DNA from 4 places in the Streptomyces sp. NPDC002845 genome. Region 1 is predicted to be linked to each of the others. Evidence: riboswitches for the same ligand, from Rfam matches in the RefSeq annotation. Region 1 holds a riboswitch; each other region holds the start of a gene.

Region 1 (3,632 bases):
TGGTGCCGTGGGCGGCGAGGGTGACGCGTTCGTGGTTGAGCTGGTTGGTGATCAGCCGCCAGCCCCTGTTCTCCTCGCCGACGCGGTGGGAGACGGGGACGCGGACGTTCTCGTAGTAGCTGGCCGTCGTGTCGTGGCCCGCGAGGGTGTTGATGAGGGTGCAGGAGTAGCCGGGGTCGGAGGTCGGGACCAGCAGCATGGTGATGCCTTTGTGGGGCGGGGCGTCCGGGTCGGTGCGGACGGCCAGCCAGACCCAGTCCGCCGTGTCGCCGTTGGTCGTCCAGATCTTCTGCCCGTTGATGACGTACTCGTCGCCCTCCCTGACCGCCCGCGTCTTCAGCGAGGCCAGGTCCGTGCCCGCGTCGGGCTCGCTGTAGCCGATCGCGAAGTCGATCTCGCCGGAGAGGATCTTCGGCAGGAACGACGCCTTCTGCTCCTCGGTGCCGTACCGCATGATCGTCGGGCCGACCGTGTTGAGCGCCATCAGCGGCAGCGGGACGCCGGCCTGGGCGGCCTCGTCGAAGAAGATGAACTGTTCCATGGCGGTCAGTCCGCGCCCGCCGTACTCCTTCGGCCAGCCCACGCCCAGCCAGCCGTCCGTGCCGAGGCGGCGGATCGTGTCGCGGTAGAACCGCTTCTGCGCGGCCGGTCCGGCGTGCCGCGTGTGGGCGCCCGCCGGGACCAACTCGGCGAAGTAGGCGCGCAGTTCGGTGCGCAGCCGCTGCTGCTCGGGCGTGTATTCGAGATGCACGGCGCCTCCTGGCTCCCCACGGCCGGACCTGACGGCGCACACCGTAGAACGTGTTCCAGAAATTGGGAACACGTGCGGGACACATGGCTAAGGCTCCCCGGAAGTCCGGGGAGCCTTAGCCATGTGGTCGATCGCTCAGCGAGTGGCGGGAGTTGCCTGTGCGGCGCTTCCCTTCTCCCGGGCGGCTGCCGGGCGCGGAGCCAGGAGCCGTTCCGCCAGGTGCCCGAAGACCAGGCCGTACGCGGTCCAGAGGGTCACCTGGATCGCGAGGGCGGACAGCCTGTACTGCCAGAGCAGCGTGGCGGGGAAGCCCTCGGGGGCCTCGTCGTAGGACGGCAGGAAGGCATACGCCAGGCCTACGGCGAGGACGAAGAAGGCGCCCGCGGCGACGGTGGCGTTCCAGTTGCCCAGGCGGGGCGCGAGGCGCTTGCCCAGGATCACGGTGCCGACGGCCAGGAGCACGCCGAGCACGATCATCAGGAAGTACAGCACGGTGCGCTGGTCGAGGGCGTCGGGGCTGCCGACGGCGGGCGGGTTGGGCGGGTACTTGAGGAAGGGGACGACATAGACCGCGACCAGCCCCGCCACCGCCAGGAGCAGCGCGCTCGCGCGCGGCCCGAAGAGGCCGATCCGGCCGAGCGCGAAGCAGTACGCGAGAGCGGCGATGCCGCCGAACGCGACGCCGTAGACCAGGACGCCGGTGCTCAGACCGGTGGTGGACTGCAGGGTGCGGCTGAAGGGTTCCTCGCCGCCGTGCTCATGGGCGTGGGCCTCCTCGAAGGCGATGGCCTCGTCGACCCGCGGCTCGCCCAGGAAGTAGGCGACGACCAGGGCGAGAAGGCCTGCGGCGAGGCCCGCGAGCATGCCGCGGACCAGGAGGTTTCTGACCGTTGTGGAGTTCATGCGCGGTTACGGTTCCTCGTCGCCGTCAGTGGCAGGGGAAGCCGAGCAGGTGGCGGGCGTCGTGCACCCACTCGTGGACGCCCTCCCCGGACAGCAGCGAGGTGGCGCCCTGTTCGGCGCCGACGAAGTAGAGCAGGACCAGCATCAGGATGCCGAAGAAGACCGCCCAGGGGACGATCGCGCCGACCGGCAGCTTTGCCGGTACGGCGGTGGGGGTTGCGGCCGACGATGCGACGGCGGACTGCGCCATGGCAGGACCTCCTGGGGAACTCGCGTCCCGTCTCGGTGGTGCACAGGACGACGGCCACGGGTCTGACTTGCTCAGCCCCTGTCGCCCCTGGCGGGCGCGGTACGGGCTGGGCTTACAGTGGCGCGACCGTGCCGGATTCCCACCGGCTTCCGTCGACCGTCATCGATATCGACGCGAACGTACCGCGAAGCGGGGTTCCGGCCAAGGGCGCATGGGCGGCGCACCGTGCGCCGGTGACCTGGTCACGCGGCCGTTTCCAGGTCGCCTTATGGTCATGTCCCGGACAGGGCAAGGGTGTTGAGTACGAGCCGAGGACGAGTCGAGTACGAGAGTGGGCGGATGACGAGCCGAGTGATGTTGATCTCACCCGCACTGAACAAGGCCCTCCGCGAGGCCCGTTTCGACGACGGGTGCCCGCTGGACGCCGCCGGCCTTCGGTCGGCCCACGCGGCCGCGGGCACGGTCCCGGCCGCCGACCGGGCGTGGGTCTCCCCCAGCGTGCGCTGCCGCGAGACGGCCGACGCGCTCGGGCTCGACGCCGTTTCGGTGCCCTCACTCGCCGGTCTGGACGTCGGCCGCTGGCGCGGCGCGGACCTGGCGGAGGTCAGCGGCAGGGAGCCGGAGGCGATGGTCCGGTGGCTGTCCGAACCCGACTCCGCCCCGCACGGCGGCGAGTCGGTCCGCGCGCTGTGCGACCGGGTCGCACGCTGGCTCGACACGGCCGCCCAGGTCGGCGGCCGCACCGTCGCCGTGGTCGAGCCCGAGGTCGTACGGGCCGTGCTGGTACGCGTGCTGGGCGCGCCGGAGTCCGCCTTCTGGCGCGTCGACGTACCCCCGCTGACCGCCACGGAACTCAGCGGCCGGGCCGCCCGCTGGAACGTACGGGCAGGACGGCCGCTCGGGGAGACGGGCGCCTCCACTGACCCCGCGTGAGCCGGCCGCCCTCGACGAGGGCAAGCTCCTCCGTCCGGCGCGCGGGTCTGCGTGGTGAGGCGCGGTCAGCCGGGCGGGCGAGACCCACGCCCACTCGGCCTCGGCCGACCGGACGGCCCTGGTTGCCGACCTCGACCGACGCGCCGACCGCGCTCTTCGCCCGACGGACCTGCCCCGTCGGGCGACCAGGCAGCCCTGGTCCCACTGAACGGCCCCCTCCCGCCTCAACCTGACCGATGACGCCGACCTCAACCGCCGGGCGGGCCGCCGAACCATCCGGCTGACGGTCGCTCGGTGCACGTGGCGGCCTCGCCGGGGCAACCCGGACCGGTCCGCCGAGCGAACGCACCCCGGCTGCCCACGCGCGGGAAGGCGGCGGCCAACCGGGGCCGGTCCCGATCTCCACTGCCCCGGGGACTCTCCGCACCAAACTGCCGTACGATCCCGCACCACCGAACGGGCCCCTGGAACACCCGAGCTTCCTCTTCCTCGACGAAGCACAGGACACCAACCCCGTCCTGGAACAGGTCTTCGCCGCTCAACGTGCCCACACCCAGCTGGTCATGGTCGGCGACTCCGCACAGGCGATCTACGGCTGGCGCGGAGCCCGGGACATCATGACAGGCTTCGAAGCCACCCACCTCACCCTGACTCGATCCTTCCGCTTCGGCCCCCTCCTTGCCGAACAAGCCAACCGGTGGCTCGCGTTCACCGACGCGCCCATCCGACTGACAGGCACCGAGGCGATCCCGACGAAGGTCGGTCTCGTCGCCTCCCCGGACGCGGTGCTGTGCC
Region 2 (3,632 bases), on a different contig from region 1:
CGGGGATCGGGGAGATCGGGTACATCGGCCTCACCGCCTTCGTGCTGAATCTCGTGGTGACCGTGGTCCTGACCTTCGTCCTGAAGGCCGTCAAGGCGCCCGAGGGCGTCGACCAGACCAGGCCCGAGGACTACACGGTGGACGCCGGCGATCCTGGAGTGCGGGCGGAGCTGCCGTCGGCCACGGCGGGGGCGGGTCACTAGGGGTGCCCGGGGGGCGGCGCGGGGTTTGATTTCGCCCCCGCCGCCCCTACCCGTCCCATCCCCCAGGGGCTCCGCCCCTTCGACCCCACCGGTAGGGGGTGGGTGGTGGGGTTGTCGGGGGTCTGCGGGTTGTGTGGGGCTGGTCGCGCCCACGCGGCGGAGCCGCATATCGATACAGCCCCGCGCCCCTTGCGGGGCGCGGCCTCAGCCGGAGTGGCGCCGATGAGCCCGCGCCAACCTCGCCGACCTGCTCCAGCCCCATGGGCCCGCGCCAAGCTCCTCCAGCTCCGCGCTGAGCCTTTGCAGCCCAGACCAGGCACCATCAGCCTGTCCAGCGTTTGAGGACGAGGCCGTTCAGGCCGATCTACAGCAACCCCCACCCACCCAAACTGCCCTGCCCGCCCCCCGCCTCCGGCAGACTGCCATCCATGGACATCACGATCCGGCAGGCCAGGCCCGACGAGTACGACGCTCTCGGGGAGATCACCGCGCAGGCCTATCTCGGCGACGGCCTGCTCGACTTCGGTGAGAGCGACGGGTACCTCGGCGAGCTGAAGGACGTGGCCAAGCGAGCGGCCGCGGCCGAGGTCCTTGTGGCCGTGGAGCGGGACCGGGTGCTCGGCGGTGTGACGTTCGTCCCGTCCGGCGGTCCCATGGCCGACATAGCGCGGCCCGGTGAGGCCGAGATCCGCATGCTCGCGGTCACCCCCGCGTCCCGTGGCCGGGGCACGGGCGAAGCCCTCGTACGCGGCTGCCTCGACCGCGCCCGCGCCACGCCCGGCTGCGTCCGCGTCGTCCTGTCCACCCAGGCCGCGATGCGCACCGCCCACCGCATCTACGAGCGCCTCGGCTTCACCCGCACCCCCGAGCGCGACTGGAACCCGATTCCCGAGCTCGACATCAGCCTGCTCACCTACGAGCTGACGCTCTGACACCCTCTGGAACCGATACGGCACAACATGTGGGGGTGACCTCGCGGCCCGGCACAAGATGTATGCTCATGCTCGCTGTCGCCGCAGGGGAATCCGGTGCGAATCCGGAACTGTCCCGCAACGGTGTACTTGTGCATGTCTGTCCCCGGGACAGGCCCGCACGAACGTCAGTCCGAGGACCTGCCGACAGTGCGCCCGGCCGTCCGGTCCGGGTGCCCTGACGTCCGGGTCTCGTGGAATGGGCCGGTGGACGCGACGCCACGTGCGCTCGTGTGCTGCCCCCTGCCCTGTGCGAGGCCCCCGTGCCGAGCGAGGGAGAGCCCCACGTGACCATCGCGCCAGCCGAACCGGCTTCAGCAGCGGCTCAGTCCGCGACATCCACCGCGGACGACGGTCCCGGAGCAACCCTGCTGCGGACCCTGACCGAGCTGACCGCCGACCTCCCCGACGCCGACCCCGGCCGGGTCGCCGCCGCCGCGCTGCGCGGCCGGTCCGCCCGGGCCGACGAGACGGAGCTGCGCGAGCTGGCCACGGAGGCGGCGGCCGGCCTCATCTCCGAGGACCCGGCCTACTCCCGGCTGGCCGCCCGGCTGCTGACCATCGGCATCGCCGCCGAGGCCGCCTCGCAGGGCGTCACGTCCTTCACCGGGTCGGTCGCGGTCGGGCACCGGGAGGGGCTCATCGCGGACCGTACGGCCGAGTTCGTACGCGTCCACGCCGAGCGGCTCGACGCGCTCGCCGACCCGGACGCCGACGACCGCTTCGGCTACTTCGGTCTGCGGACGCTCCACTCCCGCTATCTGCTCCGGCACCCCATCACCCGCAAGGTCATCGAGACGCCCCAGCACTTCATGCTCCGGGTGGCCGCCGGTCTCGCCGAGGACGACACGACCCGGTCCGTCGACGAAGTGGCCGCCCTGTACGGGCTGATGAGCCGCCTCGACTACCTTCCCTCCTCCCCCACGCTCTTCAACTCCGGCACCCGGCACCCCCAGATGTCGTCCTGCTACCTCCTCGACTCCCCGAAGGACGAGCTGGACTCGATCTACGACCGCTACCACCAGGTGGCCCGCCTCTCGAAGCACGCCGGCGGCATCGGCATCGCGTACTCCCGCGTCCGCTCCCGCGGTTCACTGATCCGCGGCACGAACGGGCACTCCAACGGCATCGTCCCGTTCCTGAAGACCCTCGACGCCTCGGTCGCCGCCGTGAACCAGGGCGGCCGGCGCAAGGGCGCGGCCGCCGTCTACCTGGAGACCTGGCACTCGGACATCGAGGAGTTCCTGGAGCTGCGCGACAACACCGGCGAGGACGCCCGCCGTACGCACAACCTGAACCTCGCGCACTGGGTCCCGGACGAGTTCATGCGCCGTGTGAACGCCGACGAGCCGTGGTCGCTGTTCTCGCCGGCCGACGTGCCCGAACTGGCCGACCTGTGGGGCACGGAGTTCGAGGCCGCCTACCGCAGGGCGGAGGCCGAGGGGCTCGCCCGCAGGACCATCCCGGCCCGCGATCTCTACGGCCGCATGATGCGCACCCTCGCGCAGACCGGCAACGGCTGGATGACCTTCAAGGACGCCGCCAACCGCACCGCCAACCAGACGGCCGAGCCGGACCACGTCATCCACTCCTCCAACCTCTGCACGGAGATCCTGGAGGTCACGGACGACGGGGAGACGGCGGTCTGCAACCTCGGTTCGGTGAATCTGGGTGCCTTTGTCGATACGTCGACCGGCGACCTCGACTGGGAGCGGCTCGACGCCACCGTCCGCACCGCCGTCACCTTCCTCGACCGCGTCGTCGACATCAACTTCTACCCCACCGAGCAGGCGGGCCGGTCGAACGCGAAGTGGCGGCCCGTCGGCCTGGGCGCGATGGGCCTGCAGGACGTGTTCTTCAAGCTGCGCCTGCCCTTCGACTCACCGGAGGCCAAGCGCCTTTCCACCCGCATCGCCGAACGCGTCATGCTCGCCGCGTACGAGGCCTCCGCCGACCTCGCCGAGCGCAACGGGCCCCTCCCCGCCTGGCAGAAGACCCGTACGGCCCGGGGCGTCCTCCACCCCGACCACTACGGAGTCGAGTTCACCTGGCCGGAGCGCTGGGCGGCCCTGCGGGAACGCATCGCCGAGACGGGGCTGCGCAACTCGCTGCTCCTCGCCATCGCGCCCACCGCCACGATCGCGTCGATCGCCGGCGTGTACGAGTGCATCGAGCCCCAGGTCTCCAACCTGTTCAAGCGCGAGACCCTCTCCGGCGAGTTCCTCCAGGTCAACTCGTACCTGGTGAACGAGCTGAAGCGGCTCGGCGTCTGGGACGCCCGCACCCGCGAGGCGCTGCGCGACTCGGGCGGGTCGGTGCAGGACTTCACCTGGATCCCGGAGGACGTACGCGCCCTCTACCGCACGGCGTGGGAGATCCCGCAGCGCGGCCTGATCGACATGGCCGCCGCCCGTACCCCGTTCCTGGACCAGGCCCAGTCCCTGAACCTCTTCATGGA
Region 3 (3,632 bases), on a different contig from region 1:
ACGATGAACGAGGTGAGCGCGGAGAAGAGCTGCATCGCGGCGACCCCGGAGAGGACCACGCGGTCGGTGGTGCCGCCGAGCGTGTGGCTGAGCAGCAGCACCAACGCGAACGAGACCAGCGCGCCCAGGAACGCGCCCGCCGACAGCGACACCGCCCCGCCGCCGATCCCCAGCACGACCACGGCGACCGCGCCCGTCGAGGCCCCGGACGAGACCCCGAGCACGAACGGATCGGCGAGCGGATTGCGCAGCAGCGACTGCATGACGGCACCGCACACGGCGAGCCCGGCACCGCACACGGCCGCCAGCAGCGTGCGCGGCAGCCTCAGCTGCCACACGATCCCGTCCCGCACGGGGCTCAAGTCCGTGCTCCCCCAGCCGAGATGGGCCGCGACCACGGACCACACGTCGCCGACGCGGATGTCGGCCGGTCCGATGGTGATCGCGACGGCGAGCGAGCCGCACAGCAGGGCCACTCCGGTCGCGCCGAGCAGAAGCCCCCGGACAGTCACCCGGCGAGCCCGAACGCGCGCAGCCCGGCGGCGACCCGCTCCACGCCCTCCACGGTGCGGATGGTCGGGTTCATGGCCTGTCCGCTGAGCAGCACGTACCGCTTGTTCTTCACGGCGGTCATGTTCTTGGTGACCGGGTCGGACTCCAGGAACGCGATCTTCTTCTCGGCGGACTCGGCGGTCTGCGACTTGCGGACCAGGTCGCCGATGACGAGGACGTCCGGGTCGCGGTCGGCGACGGTCTCCCAGTTGATCTGGGGCCACTCCTCGTGCGTGTCGTCGAAGACGTTCTGGGCGCCGAGGGTCCGGGTGATGGTGCCGGGGGCTCCGCAACAGCCCGCCATGTAGGGGGACTCGGAGTTGGCGAACCAGTACAGGAGGGTGGCGTCGGAGGCGTCGATCCCCGAAGTGGCCGTCGCTGTCCTCTTCTTGAGCGAGGCGACGAGCTTCTCGCCCCGCTCCTCCACCCCGAACACCTCGGCGAGGTCGCGGACTTCGCCGTACACGGTGTCCATGGTCAGCGGCTTCGCCCGCGAGCCGTCCCCGTCGCCGGAGTTGTCCTTGCCCTCGCAGTCGGACGGCGAGACATAGGTGGGCACGCCGAGCTTCTCGAACTGCTCGCGGGTGGCCACGCCGCCCTTGCCGAGGGTGGAGACGAAGGACGCGGCGACGAAGTCCGGCTCGGCGTCCAGGACCCGTTCGAAGGAGGGGGCGTTGTCGGCGATGCGCTCCACCTTGGCGTTCGCCTTCTCCAGGCCCTTCAGCACGGGGTCGGTCCAGGTGGCGGTGCCCGCCATCCGGTCGGCGAGGCCGAGGGAGAGCATGATCTCGGTGGTGCCCTGGTTGAGGGAGACGGCCCGCTTCGGCGGGGAGTCGACGCGTACGGTGCGGCCGCAGTTGTCGAGGGTGACCGCGGCCTCGGCGGTCGTCGTGGAACCGCTCGTTCCGCAGCCGGTGAGGAGCAGCGCTCCGCAGGCGAGCAGGGCGGCGGGACGGGCAAGGCGCGCGAACGGCACGGGAGTCGGTCCTCGTCGTCGAGGGCTCGTACGCGGAGCCCGGTCGTACGGTGCTCCCCCGCCGTCGTCCGACCGCGGGGGCCGCCAGCAGGTCTTCGGACTCGGGATCACCCGGACGTGGCGCCTTCCCGGACCGTCCTGGTCCAGTGGCCGATGCCCCGCCCGTCCCCCTCACCGCTGCGCGTCAGTTCCGGATTCGCACCGGATTCCCTGACCCACGCACGTGGGTTCGACTGGCCTCGGCAAGCTATCACGCCGGGATGCGGGAATCGCCGGGCGCCCTGCGCTGTTGCCGACCGGTGAACCCCTACTTCGGACACGGGAGACAGGACATGTACGGCGATCCGGCCACGATCCGCAGAATCCTGACGGAACTCGGCGACACCTGGGCCGTCGTCGGCCTGTCCATGAACGAGCGCCGCGCGGCGTACGGCGTCGCGGACGTCCTGCAGCGCTACGGCAAGCGCATCGTCCCGGTGCACCCCAAGGCGGAGACGGTCCATGGCGAGCAGGGCTACGCGTCCCTGTCCGACATCCCCTTCCCGGTCGACGTGGTCGACGTCTTCGTCAACAGCGCACTCGCCGGGCCGGTCGCCGACGAGGCCGCGGCCATCGGCGCCAAGGCGGTCTGGTTCCAGCTGGGTGTGATCGACGAGGAGGCGTACCAGCACACCCGCGCGGCCGGCCTGGACATGGTGATGGACCGCTGCCCGGCCATCGAGATCCCCCGCCTGGGCTGAGAGCCTGTGTCACATCCCCGGTCGGATCAGCGCACGTCGTCATGGGGTCCCCCCCCCCCGCTAGAGCGCAGCCGAGAGTGGGGGAGCGTGCGATCGCAAGGCGCCGGAAGGTCCTCGATGGGGGTGCCCCCGCGCGAGCCGAGCGAAGCCGGTTCGAGCGTGGGGGAGGAGCCACGTGGGCGTTTCGGCAACGCGGCTGGGGGTCCCCCCACGCCCTTAAGGCAGTGGGGGAGTGCGTGCCAGGCGGCGGGCGCCCGGCCGGGGACATGACACAGGCTCTGAGCTCTCACTCGTGGGGTACGACGGCGACGGGCGCCGTGGCGTGGTGCAGTACCGCGTGGGTGACCGGGCCGATGTGGGGGCCGACGGGCGCGTGGCGGATGCGGCGGCCGACGACGAGCAGAGAGGCCTCGCGGGAGGCGTCCACCAGGTGGTCGGCTGCCCTGCCGAGCCGTGACTCCTCGGCGACCTCGACGACCGGGAACTTCTGCCGCCAGGGGCGCAGGACCTCGGTCAGAGCGGCGGCGTCCCGCTGCCCCAGTTCGGCGCTCGGTTCGACGGGCATGGGAGGGCCGTACGCGAAGTGGGGTGGCAGGTTCCAGCCGTGGACGACCCGGAGGAGGGTCTCGCGCCGGACGGCCGCCTCGAACGCGAACCCGATGAGCGTGTCGTCGGGGTCGGACGTGTCGATGCCGAGGGCGACGGGGCGGAACGGTGCCGCGGCGGACGGGATTCCGGACGGGTCCTTCCCATGCTCGTCGACCGCCTGCTCCCCGGCCCGGACGAGGACGACGGGCCGCTCGGCGTGCGCGACGACGGCCTGGCCGACCGAGCCGAGCAGGAACCCGGCGATCCCGCTGAGCCCACAGGACCCCAGGGCGAGCAGTTCGGACTCCCGCGCGACCCCGGTCAGCACCTCGCTCGCCCGGCCGAAGAGCCGCTCCGCGCTCACGTCGAGGCCGGGGTGCCGGGCCCGGAGGCCGTCGGCCGTGTCCTGGGGGAACCGGTCGCCCCAGTCCTGCCGGGTCTCGGCTTCCAGGAACGGCTCGTGCCCCATGACCTCGGGCACCACTTCCAATACGTTGACGAGGCGCAACGGCAGTCCCCTCAGCTCGGCCTCGCGCGCCGCCCACTCGGCGGCGGCCACGCTCTCGGGCGAGCCGTCGAGGCCCGCGGTGACCGTGCGGGACATGATGCGCACCTCCTGTGGCAGGTGGACCGCTCTGGAATAGCGGGTACCCGTTCCAGGACCTGACAGCCCATGGCGGCCACGGCGGCGCGGGGGCGACGCTGGAAGCGGCAGATTCGTACGCCCCTTCGTACACCCTTGATGGAGGTACGGCCATGAACGCTCCCCCCAGCAC
Region 4 (3,632 bases), on a different contig from region 1:
TACTCAGAGCCTGTGTCATATCCCCGGCCGGGCGCCCGCCGCCTGGCACGCACTCCCCCACTGCCTTAAGGGCGTGGGGGGGGGACCCCCAGCCGCGTTGCCGAAACGCCCACGTGGCTCCTCCCTCACGCTCGAACCGGCTTCGCTCGGCTCGCGCGGGGGCACCCCCATCGAGGACCTTCCGGCGCCTTGCGATCGCACGCTCCCCCACTCTCGGCTGCGCTCGCGCGGGAAACCCCATGACGACGTGCGCTGATCCGACCGGGGATAGGACACAGGCTCTCACCTCGCGCGGCGCCGCGCCTGCCATACGGCCGCCGCACCCAGCAGGGCCACGGCACCCGCGCCCACGAACAGGCCGACGGACGGCCCCTGTTCGCCGGAGCCGGAGCCGGAGCCGGAGCCGGAGTCGCCGTCTCTGCCACCGTCGCCGCTGCTGTTGCTGTCGCTCTCCGAGATCTGCTCGCCGCACCCCTTCTCCGGGTAGCCCGCGATGGCGCAGAGCAGGGCGTTGGCGTCGTAGCGCAGGGGCCCCGCGACGGCGGCGAGGGCGTCGGCGGTGGTCGCGTCCTCGGGTACGCGGGCGCAGGCCGTGCGCGGGGACGGGGGCGTCTCGCCGGACGGGGCGTCGGCGGCCGTACCGAAGTCGATGACCAGGGCCACCCGCTTGGTGTCCGCCCGCGCGGGCGTCGTCGCGCAGACGGTGTCGAAGTCGGCCGTACCGCGCGGCCGGGCCGCGTCGGCGGAGTCCTCGCTGACGGCGAAGCGGAAGCCCTGGACGTCGCCGTCGGCGGGGCGGGTCGTCGACGGGCCCTGGGTGGCGTACGTCCATGCCGAGCCGTCGCGCTCCCAGAAGGACCAGTAGCGGTAGCCGGCGGCCTGGGCCTGGCCCGAGCTCCCGAGGACGGCCAGGAGAACGGACGAAACGGACGACAGGACCAGGATGGACGTACGCCGCCGGTTCACGGCTGCCGCTTCTTGTTGCGGCCGCTGATCAGGAAACCGACACCGATGCCGCCGACCAGACCGACGCCGATGACCCACCACACGCTGACGCCGGAGTCCTCGTCCTCCCCGGCCTGCGGCTCAGTGGGTACGGCGGAGTGGTCGGACACGTCGGACGCCGGGCCGGTGGCGTCGAGCTGCTCCACGAGGTCGGCACCGCCGAAGTCGCGCGGGTCGGTGCCGGTGGCGTGGGCGGCGAGGATGAGCTGGGCGTACGCGGCGGGGCCGGACTGCGCTGCCCAGGGGCCCGCGTTCTTCTCCAGCCAGGCGAGGGGCTTGTCGGTGCTGCCCTCCTGGCCGGCGGCGGCGAGGGCGACGACCGCGTCGACGGTGTTGCCGTAGTCGGGCTGCTCCTTGTCGCCGGGGTCCTTGAGGTGGCCGTCCTCGGCGAGGGCCTTGGCCAGATACACGGCGCCGTTGTGGGCCGCGTCCTCGGAGGAGAAGGCGTCGCCGCCGACGCACTCGGCTGCCGTACGGGCCTCACCGGCCTCCGCCACGAAACCCTTGCCGAGGCTGCCGAGCACCGCGGCCGCCGTGGCATCGGCGTTCGCGGTCAACGTGCCGTTCTTGTCGGGCTGGTAGGCGAAGGCACCGCCGCCGTCGTCGCCGCAGGGGACGGAGAAGGCGCGCAGTGTCTCGTACGGGGAGTAGTCGCCCTTCCTCTGCTCCTCGGGCTCGTCGCCGGAGGCCACGAAGGCGCCGATCACGACGGATGTGGAGTTCGCGTCGCTCGGGTCACCCGGTGTGTAACCCCAGCCGCCGTTCTTGTTCTGTACGTCCTTCAGCCAGCGCGCTGCCTGGCCGACCTCGCCGTCGTGCCCGCCGAGCGCGGCGAGGGCCTGGACGGCGGCAGCGGTGCTGTTGGTGTCGACCGGCGTCTTGGCGTCGCACTTGGCAGTGGCGTCGGCCCGGTAGGCCGCGAACGCCCCGCTCGCGCACTGCTGCCCGACCAGCCAGTCCACCGCCTCGGCGGCGGGCTTCACACCCGCGGTGTCCAGCGCGAGCAGGGTGAGCGACTGCCGCCACACCCCGTCGTACGTCGGGTCGGTGGAGCCGTACAGCCCCGTGGGGATCGCCTGGGAGGGGGAGGGCGAGGCATCCTCGGCCCAGGCGGACGTGGCGGCCGACGTGTCGGCTCCGGCGGACGTGGCGGCCCGGGCGGCCGGTGCGGAACCGACGCCGATCGCGCCGATCGCGGTGATGACGGCCACCGCGGCGAGTGCGGCCATTCCGGCCGGTACCGCGGTGCTGCGGCGAACATTCATGATCGGCGGCTGCCTTTCCCCTGTTGTCCGGTTCCCTGCGCGGAACCGGGCAGCACGGCACAGCCGGGCGGCTCGGCTCCGTATGCCTCGACGGTGCCCGTCCCCGACGGGCAGCCGGTGACGCGAGCCGGTCACGATCCGTACGGGGCAGTCCGGCTCGCCGGCCTGGCGGACGGCTCACGGTTGCGGGTCAGCGCCGGATTTGCACCGGCTTCCCCCCGTACGGGTGATGACGACCTGGCCACTGTACCGGCCCGTAGGGAAACGGAAACGGCTGAGGGCCACCTGTGGGTGGCGGCGGGTTCCGGCTCACGCCGATGACGGGGATCGCGCCGATGATGGGGATCGCGCCGATGACGGGGATCATGCCTGACGGGGATCACGCCACCGCCGCACCACCTGAGTCGCTTACACCACCGTCCAAGCCGCTTACACCGCCACGTACGCCACCGGCTCGCTCCCCGTCACCGCCTCCGCCCGCCCCAGCTTCACCAGTCGCCGGAGATGGGCCTCGGCCTCCGAGACGGCGATGTTCCTCGATCCGTAGGGGATCTGGTCCCAGGGGCGGTTCCACTGCATGCGTACGGCGAGCTGCCAGGGGGTGAGGGGCTCGGCGAGGAGTGTCAGCAGGCCGGTGAGGCGGTCCTCGTGGTGGGTGAGCAGCTCCCCTACGCGGGCGGTCGCGTCGGTGAACGCGTGCTGGTGGGCGGGGAGTACCTCGGCGGGGCCGAGTCGGCCGATGCGCTCCAGTGAGTCGAGATAGTCGCCGAGGGGGTCGGTGACGGTCGCGTCGTCCGGGTCTTCGTACAGGCCGATGTGCGGGGTGATCTCGGGGAGCAGGTGGTCGCCGGAGAACAGGCGTCCGTGGCCGGGGAGTCGGGAGGGGTGGTCCTCCTCCAGGTGGAGGCAGACGTGGCCGGGGGTGTGGCCCGGGGTCCAGATCGCGCGGAGGCGGCGGCCCGGGATGTCGAGGAGTTCGCCGGGGACGATCTCGCGGTCGGGCAGGGCGGGGGAGAGGCCGGGCAAGGCGGGGCGGTGGGCGGAGCGCAGGGGCGCCACGTGCTCCTCGGGGGCGCCGGCGGCGGTGAGCTTGTCCGCCATGTACGCGAACCAGCGCCCCGGGCGGGTCCGGCGGGTGCGCCGGACGATCGCGGTGTCCGCCGCGTGCATCGCGACCCATGCCCCGGACGCCTCGCGGACGCGTCCCGACAGGCCGTGGTGGTCGGGGTGGTGATGGGTGATCACGACTCCGTGCACCTCGGCGGCCGAGGCGCCACACGCCGTCAGTCCCGCGGCGAGGGTGTCCCAGGAGTCCGGGTCGTCCCAGCCGGTGTCGACCAGGACCGGGCCGCGGTCGGTGTC

Evidence for each region. A riboswitch is a leader RNA that binds a small molecule or an ion and turns the genes downstream of it on or off. The one in region 1 is predicted to bind cobalamin.
Region 2: another riboswitch for cobalamin. It lies ahead of ACWD3C_RS36090 (ribonucleoside-diphosphate reductase subunit alpha); the one in region 1 lies ahead of ACWD3C_RS10025 (CbtB domain-containing protein).
Region 3: another riboswitch for cobalamin. It lies ahead of ACWD3C_RS38210 (ABC transporter substrate-binding protein); the one in region 1 lies ahead of ACWD3C_RS10025 (CbtB domain-containing protein).
Region 4: another riboswitch for cobalamin. It lies ahead of ACWD3C_RS20450 (prenyltransferase/squalene oxidase repeat-containing protein); the one in region 1 lies ahead of ACWD3C_RS10025 (CbtB domain-containing protein).

Annotation. Positions count from the first base shown of each region.
Region 1 is NZ_JBSFUU010000011.1:12,191-15,822, reverse strand. It holds gene ACWD3C_RS10035 (acyl-CoA dehydrogenase family protein) at 1-751, opposite strand, end outside; gene ACWD3C_RS10030 (CbtA family protein) at 887-1,654, opposite strand; gene ACWD3C_RS10025 (CbtB domain-containing protein) at 1,680-1,904, opposite strand; cobalamin riboswitch at 1,940-2,080, opposite strand; gene ACWD3C_RS10020 (histidine phosphatase family protein) at 2,244-2,837, shown strand; partial or broken gene ACWD3C_RS10015 (UvrD-helicase domain-containing protein) at 3,317-3,632, shown strand, end outside.
Region 2 is NZ_JBSFUU010000070.1:15,772-19,403, reverse strand. It holds gene mctP (monocarboxylate uptake permease MctP) at 1-203, shown strand, start outside; gene ACWD3C_RS36095 (GNAT family N-acetyltransferase) at 632-1,135, shown strand; cobalamin riboswitch at 1,198-1,337, shown strand; gene ACWD3C_RS36090 (ribonucleoside-diphosphate reductase subunit alpha) at 1,462-3,632, shown strand, end outside.
Region 3 is NZ_JBSFUU010000078.1:36,621-40,252, reverse strand. It holds gene ACWD3C_RS38215 (FecCD family ABC transporter permease) at 1-512, opposite strand, end outside; gene ACWD3C_RS38210 (ABC transporter substrate-binding protein) at 509-1,528, opposite strand; cobalamin riboswitch at 1,598-1,781, opposite strand; gene ACWD3C_RS38205 (CoA-binding protein) at 1,861-2,268, shown strand; gene ACWD3C_RS38200 (universal stress protein) at 2,555-3,460, opposite strand; gene ACWD3C_RS38195 (cyclic nucleotide-binding domain-containing protein) at 3,613-3,632, shown strand, end outside.
Region 4 is NZ_JBSFUU010000026.1:58,167-61,798, forward strand. It holds gene ACWD3C_RS20440 (energy-coupling factor transporter transmembrane component T) at 1-1, opposite strand, end outside; gene ACWD3C_RS20445 (SCO2322 family protein) at 283-966, opposite strand; gene ACWD3C_RS20450 (prenyltransferase/squalene oxidase repeat-containing protein) at 963-2,270, opposite strand; cobalamin riboswitch at 2,400-2,542, opposite strand; gene ACWD3C_RS20455 (MBL fold metallo-hydrolase) at 2,700-3,632, opposite strand, start outside.